Regions from separate parts of the Heyndrickxia sp. FSL W8-0423 genome, predicted to be linked through region 1. Evidence: a T-box and tRNA genes for the amino acid it is inferred to sense, from the RefSeq annotation. Region 1 holds a T-box; the other holds one or more tRNA genes.
The links. The T-box of region 1 lies ahead of trpS (tryptophan--tRNA ligase). A T-box ahead of a tRNA ligase gene usually reads a tRNA of that ligase, here a tRNA-Trp.

Region 1 (3,387 bases):
TCCATATTCTTGGAGACGATGTACGGTAAAAGATGACTCTTCTCCGTATTCAAGCAAAATACTTAAAACGTTATCAATCGACTCTTCGTCAAACACTTCTTCAGGAAACTCAACATATAAATAATATTTATTGTTGTATGACAAAAGCTTAGTGATGATGTCGTCTAAACCGGATTGCTTAGATAAAGAAATTACATCTTCAAAATCTTTGAATGCCAACATAAAGTCTAATATTTCATCTTCTTCCTGAAGACCCTTTGATTGAAAATGCTCATCAAGAAATTCTTCAAGTCGGTCGTTAATCGGTAATTCCTTAAGCTTTTCTTCTGATATCGGCAGTTCAAAACGCTGTCCATCTTTAGATAGCTGTGCTTTTGTTACCAATACTTCAAGTCCTTTATCAAGCGCCTGAACTTGAATCCACAATGGACCTTCTGGTACAAACTCTTCTTCATGATGAATTTCATCCATCATTTCCCAAAAAAGTTCCTCACTTCTCTCTCGATCATACCAAATTTCTTCGCGATTAAATCCTCTTTCTTCTATATCACCATAAGAAATATAAAACTTAACTGTATTTTCATTAATACGTTCGATTTCCATACATCAACTCTCCCTTCTATTTGAAAGTTATGAAGGGACTTGTTCCCCCATATAAGGCTAAGTGTATGCTAAACTGCTTAGGTAAAAGTGTAGAAAATTTCATAATAAATAATATTCTACTCTTGTACTTCTATTTTATGATAAAAAGATGTTAATTGGAAACAAAAACTCTTCCCAATTTTAAATTCCACTAATACCCAAAGGTTTTTTTCTAAAAAAAATTATTGTTTTGCTCATTTTAGCGGATATGCACCAAACATTCAAGACTAAATTTTCAGTAAACATATTTTTATCTTTGAAATAAAACGCCTCCATTCCAATCAATGCTGGTATGAAGGCGTTTTATATTACCTATTTCTATTTATGAAAAATATTAATTAACAAGTTTTTGAGCTTCAAGTAATTGATATGAGCGAACTTTTCGTGGTAAGAAACGACGAATTTCATCTTCGTTATACCCAACTTGCAAACGTTTTTCATCAACCATAATTGGACGTCTAAGTAGTCCCGGATTTTTTTGAATTAACTTATATAATTTTTGTAACGGATACGTATCTAAATCAACGTTTAACTTTTGGAAGGTTTTTGAGCGTGTAGATATGATTTCATCTGTACCATCCTCAGTCATTCTTAATATTTCTTTTATTTCTTCCAAACTTAAAGGTTCCGAAAAGATATTTCGCTCTTTATATTCAATATTATTTTCCTCAAGCCAGGCTCTTGCTTTCCTACATGATGTACAACTAGGTGAAGTGTATAATGTTACCATTTATCATTCACACTCCTTATCTATAAATTTAGTTTCATAATCCTTCAAGGATTAATTATTTAAATTAAAGGCGCTGTTAAATTTGACTGTTGTTTTCCGCTACAGGTGCTCACTTTCCGCTTCAATCAAATAGTGACAAATCAACATTGAACTTTAACATAGCCAAATTAAAATTACTTTAAATAAAAAATCTATATTATGTATTATACACTATTTGTACAACAATGAATATAGTTTTTCTAAAAATGAGTCCAGACATTTATAAAAATGACAACACTGTGACATTAGACTTATAGTCTATTTACCCCTGTAATCAGCCTTTAAACCATCTCTTTTATTCTTTTTTGCCCCCCTTTTCGGCTAACTTTACTTAAATGATTATCAATCTCATTTTCCTTTTTGATTATGTCATAAGGCCGAACGAGTCGACATACACAGAATACTAGATCATTCTTAAATTATCATTAAAACATAATTAAAATTTTTCATATCTTGACTTAGTCATTGCACTTAGATATAATATGATAAATTTTAAAATACCGAAATAGCAATGATAAAGAGTAGTACATTTGTTTTTGTTTTGTAGAGAGTTTGTGGCTGGTGAAAACAAACAAACAAAACTTATGGAATGGACTTTGGAGCACTAAAAATGAACAGAGGATTCCTCTTATTAGTTTTTGGCGAGTAATCTCACGTTAATGGGATTCCATGAATTATTTCATGGAACTAAGAGGCACAATAGTTTACTTGTGCACTTAGGGTGGCACCGCGGAATCAACCATTCGTCCCTATTATTTAGGCGACGGATGGTTTTTTATTTTGCCTAAAAAGGAAATCTAAACTTAATTCGAGGAGGAATTGTAAATGAAAACAATATTTTCAGGGATTCAACCAAGCGGGACAATTACACTTGGTAATTATATTGGAGCGTTAATGCAATTTGTTGAATTACAAGAGGAATATAATTGTTATTTCTGTATTGTTGATCAACATGCGATAACTGTTCCCCAAGATCGCTTACAATTGCGCAAAAACATTCGAAATTTAGCAGCTCTATATATTGCTGTTGGAATAGATCCTGAAAAAGCAACTTTGTTTATTCAATCAGAAGTGCCTGCCCATGCTCAAGCAGGATGGATGTTACAATGTGTAGCAAGTATTGGTGAGCTGGAACGTATGACACAATTTAAGGATAAATCTTCTGGTAAAGAGTCTGTATCTGCAGGCTTACTCACATATCCGCCATTAATGGCCGCCGATATATTATTATATAACACCGATTTAGTTCCTGTTGGTGAAGACCAAAAACAACATTTGGAGTTAACAAGAGATTTAGCCGAAAGATTTAATAAAAAATACAATGACATCTTTACGATCCCAGACGTTAGAATTCCTAAAGTCGGTGCAAGAATCATGTCATTGCAAGATCCAACAAAGAAAATGAGTAAATCTGATCCAAATACGAAAGGATTTATTTCGATCCTTGACGATCCAAAAACGATTGAGAAAAAAATCAAAAGTTCCGTCACAGATTCGGATGGAATTGTTAAATACGATAAAGAAAATAAGCCTGGAATTTCGAATCTGCTTTCCATTTATTCCATTATCGAAAATCGATCCATTGATGAAATCGTTCGGGAATATGAAGGAAAAGGTTACGGAGAATTTAAAAATGATCTCGCTCAAGTACTCATAAAAAAACTTTCTGCGATTCAAGAAAAATACCTTTCATTAGTTGAATCGGATGAACTTGATCGTATATTAGACATGGGCGCAGAAAAGGCCAACAAAGCAGCGAATAAGATGCTAAAGAAAATGGAAAATGCAATGGGACTTGGAAGAAAGCGAAAGTAAAAAAAGTAAAGGTGCACCAGTTAAATCGGTGTACCTTTACTTTTCCATTAATTGACCTTTGGACCATGTTCCAATTCCCAAAGCTTTTCAAAAAATGGTTGTCCTTTAATTAAATTTTCACAGAGATTTTCGTGTTTTTCACTCCAACCTCTTTTCACTTC
Region 2 (3,387 bases), 830 kb from region 1:
GTTATCGTGCTTTTGGCATTTTTCTTAATATATTCCCAATCCACTTCAATTAGTAGTTGCCCGGCAGAAACTTTGTCTCCTTCACTAATTGCCACGTTGAATCCTTCTCCCTTTAAGGCAACCGTTTCTAATCCTACGTGGATAAGTATTTCTGAACCATCATCTGCACGTAATCCAACGGCATGCTTCGTTGGGGCAACTTGGATGACTGTTCCGTTAACTGGTGCATGGATATTTCCATTCGATGGGATAATAGCGACTCCTTCTCCCATCATCTTTTGACTAAAAACTGGATCTGGTACTTCCTCAATTGGAACAATTTGTCCATTAACAGGTGCATATATGTTCAATTCTTCTATTTCTTTTTTGAAAAAATTAAATTTCATTGTAAGGACTCCTTTTTTCCTATGTTACAAATATTCATGGTTTAGCAAACAGTGATCAAATAAAACTATAAAAAGGCATGGCAGCACAATAAAAGGGTTAACCCTTTTACATACCACCATGCCTGATCGTATCAGTAACATGTGATCAATATCTTATTATTAGGTATATAGTAACATTCTCTCTACAAAAAGACAAGTAAGCGGTAACATTTTTTAAAACTTTTTATCCACGATAAGAATTTCGATGTCGTAGCTTGTAAATGAGTGCAGCGACTAAATTAGATGGCATGTTCAAAAGATTGCCTTGAAGATTAAAATTTAGTTGTTCTTCCTCGAAGCTCATTTTTTCATACATTTCATTATGGTGCATATTTGCTTTCTTTTTTTGCTCCTTTATGGAAGAAATATTATTATACTCGATTGGGATCATTACGAGGAAATACAAAATTAAAACCGACCATATTATAATAAACGCGATATCCATACTACCACTCCTTTGTAGAAAATGATTGTTTCTACAATGTACTACGGATCAGGAAAGAAAATGTTTCATTCATTTAAATACATTTCTTTTATTTATTTGATCTCATGGATTCACTAATATTCCTTTTTACTTCCTCAACATTTGTATTACTGTATATACTTGTTCCATGACCGCCTGTTGTTTTAGCCAACCATTCCTTCACTTCATTATAAGACATGCCTGACTGCGCATTTTTTCTTTTCACGTCATCAATGCTTGTTCCAGCTACTGTAAATCCGCTATTATTACTTTGGTTTTCGCTCATAATATCCCTCCTAATACTATTTTCCATCATCAATATATTTTTATACTGTTGTCTTAGATATGCTCATAAAGTTTGTTGTTTATGAAAAAACAATGTCCGTTCCTTTCCGCTGCAGGAGCTTGCTTTTTCGCGGTGAGAAGTCGAGCCTCCTCGGCGCTACTGCGCCTGTGGGGTCACGACCTTTCCTCTATGTCCCGCAGGAGTCAAGCTCCTTCCGCTCCAATCCACTCAGCATTTTTAATATTATTTTGTGTTTAAAGAAAAACAACAATTTATCAGAAAAGAAGCTAAAGTACACAAAAAACTAGCTAAAATATGTAGCTAGTTTTTTTAATAAAGAATATTTTTTTGAATGGGCCTAAATGGACTCGAACCATCGACCTCACGCTTATCAGGCGTGCGCTCTAACCAGCTGAGCTATAGGCCCTTTATGTAAATTTGGAGCGGGTGATGAGAATCGAACTCACGACAACAGCTTGGAAGGCTGTAGTTTTACCACTAAACTACACCCGCAAATATAAAATAATTTTCTATGGGGCGGCTGATGGGAATCGAACCCACGAATGTCGGAACCACAATCCGATGCGTTAACCACTTCGCCACAGCCGCCATAATAATTGACAGGGGTAGTAGGAATCGAACCCACATCAAAGGTTTTGGAGACCTTCGTTTTACCATTAAACTATACCCCTAACTGGTGGAGGGGGACGGATTCGAACCGCCGAACCCTAAGGAGCGGATTTACAGTCCGCCGCGTTTAGCCACTTCGCTACCCCTCCGATAAAGATAGTTATTAAGGGATAAATTATATTTATTTAATGGCGGTCCGGACGGGACTCGAACCCGCGACCTCCTGCGTGACAGGCAGGCATTCTAACCAGCTGAACTACCGGACCAATTTATAAGTTTTACTTTTATGGCGGAGGAAGAGGGATTCGAACCCCCGCGCGGTGTAACCCGCCTGTCGGTTTTCAAGACCGATCCCTTCAGCCAGACTTGGGTATTCCTCCACTTTATGGACCCTGTAGGACTCGAACCTACGACCGGACGGTTATGAGCCGTCTGCTCTAACCAGCTGAGCTAAGGGTCCATCATTATTTATAATTATATAGCGGCGGAGGGGATCGAACCCCCGACCTTACGGGTATGAACCGTACGCTCTAGCCAGCTGAGCTACACCGCCATGATAAGAAAAGCACAAGCGCCTTGATTAGGCGCTGGAGCTGGACAGAAATGAAATGTCATGCTTTCATTTTCCTTTTAAAAAATGGAGCCTAGCGGGATCGAACCGCTGACCTCCTGCGTGCAAAGCAGGCGCTCTCCCAGCTGAGCTAAGGCCCCATCATACTATTTGTATATTTTGAATGGTCGGGAAGACAGGATTCGAACCTGCGACCCCATGGTCCCAAACCATGTGCTCTACCAAGCTGAGCTACTTCCCGTACTAAATGGCGCGCCCGAGAGGAGTCGAACCCCTAACCTTTTGATCCGTAGTCAAACGCTCTATCCAATTGAGCTACGGGCGCATATTATGAAAGTTATTTTGCTTCGTAAAAAACTTTGGTGCCGAGGACCGGAATCGAACCGGTACGGTAGTCACCTACCGCAGGATTTTAAGTCCTGTGCGTCTGCCAGTTCCGCCACCCCGGCAAGGGTTATCTGGAGCGGAAGACGGGATTCGAACCCGCGACCCCCACCTTGGCAAGGTGGTGTTCTACCACTGAACTACTTCCGCAATTTTGATGAGCCATGAAGGACTCGAACCTTCGACCCTCTGATTAAAAGTCAGATGCTCTACCGACTGAGCTAATGGCTCAAATTTTTAATGAAAATATTATTAAGTTTTCTTTATCGCTCATACAGCCAGTAATCCAAATAATAAGTGGTGCCGGCCAGAGGACTTGAACCCCCAACCTACTGATTACGATTCAGTTGCTCTACCAATTGAGCTAGGCCGGCGGATTAAGATATACTTCCAATATTTAATCTGCAAAATTACACTTTTAAATTATGAAAACTCAAAATAACTCGTACAAATAAATGGTGGAGGATGACGGGATCGAACCGCCGACCCCCTGCTTGTAAGGCAGGTGCTCTCCCAGCTGAGCTAATCCTCCATATGGTGACCCGTACGGGATTCGAACCCGTGTTACCGCCGTGAAAGGGCGGTGTCTTAACCGCTTGACCAACGGGCCAAAACTTGTAAATTTCAG

Region 2: it encodes a tRNA-Trp, which carries the amino acid that the T-box ahead of trpS (tryptophan--tRNA ligase) is inferred to sense. The anticodon was not compared.

Annotation. Positions count from the first base shown of each region.
Region 1 is NZ_JBBPBE010000001.1:2,302,300-2,305,686, reverse strand. It holds gene mecA (adaptor protein MecA) at 1-603, opposite strand, end outside; gene spxA (transcriptional regulator SpxA) at 977-1,372, opposite strand; T-box leader at 1,914-2,165, shown strand; gene trpS (tryptophan--tRNA ligase) at 2,237-3,226, shown strand; gene MKY81_RS11660 (YjbA family protein) at 3,274-3,387, opposite strand, start outside.
Region 2 is NZ_JBBPBE010000001.1:1,477,035-1,480,421, reverse strand. It holds gene MKY81_RS07465 (PTS sugar transporter subunit IIA) at 1-386, opposite strand, end outside; gene MKY81_RS07460 (DUF3949 domain-containing protein) at 610-870, opposite strand; gene MKY81_RS07455 (gamma-type small acid-soluble spore protein) at 959-1,174, opposite strand; tRNA gene MKY81_RS07450 (tRNA-Ile) at 1,528-1,601, opposite strand; tRNA gene MKY81_RS07445 (tRNA-Gly) at 1,614-1,687, opposite strand; tRNA gene MKY81_RS07440 (tRNA-His) at 1,708-1,783, opposite strand; tRNA gene MKY81_RS07435 (tRNA-Trp) at 1,796-1,866, opposite strand; tRNA gene MKY81_RS07430 (tRNA-Tyr) at 1,870-1,953, opposite strand; tRNA gene MKY81_RS07425 (tRNA-Asp) at 1,994-2,070, opposite strand; tRNA gene MKY81_RS07420 (tRNA-Ser) at 2,092-2,184, opposite strand; tRNA gene MKY81_RS07415 (tRNA-Ile) at 2,191-2,264, opposite strand; tRNA gene MKY81_RS07410 (tRNA-Met) at 2,284-2,357, opposite strand; tRNA gene MKY81_RS07405 (tRNA-Ala) at 2,443-2,515, opposite strand; tRNA gene MKY81_RS07400 (tRNA-Pro) at 2,540-2,616, opposite strand; tRNA gene MKY81_RS07395 (tRNA-Arg) at 2,624-2,700, opposite strand; tRNA gene MKY81_RS07390 (tRNA-Leu) at 2,736-2,824, opposite strand; tRNA gene MKY81_RS07385 (tRNA-Gly) at 2,835-2,909, opposite strand; tRNA gene MKY81_RS07380 (tRNA-Lys) at 2,918-2,990, opposite strand; tRNA gene MKY81_RS07375 (tRNA-Thr) at 3,058-3,133, opposite strand; tRNA gene MKY81_RS07370 (tRNA-Val) at 3,216-3,291, opposite strand; tRNA gene MKY81_RS07365 (tRNA-Glu) at 3,295-3,369, opposite strand.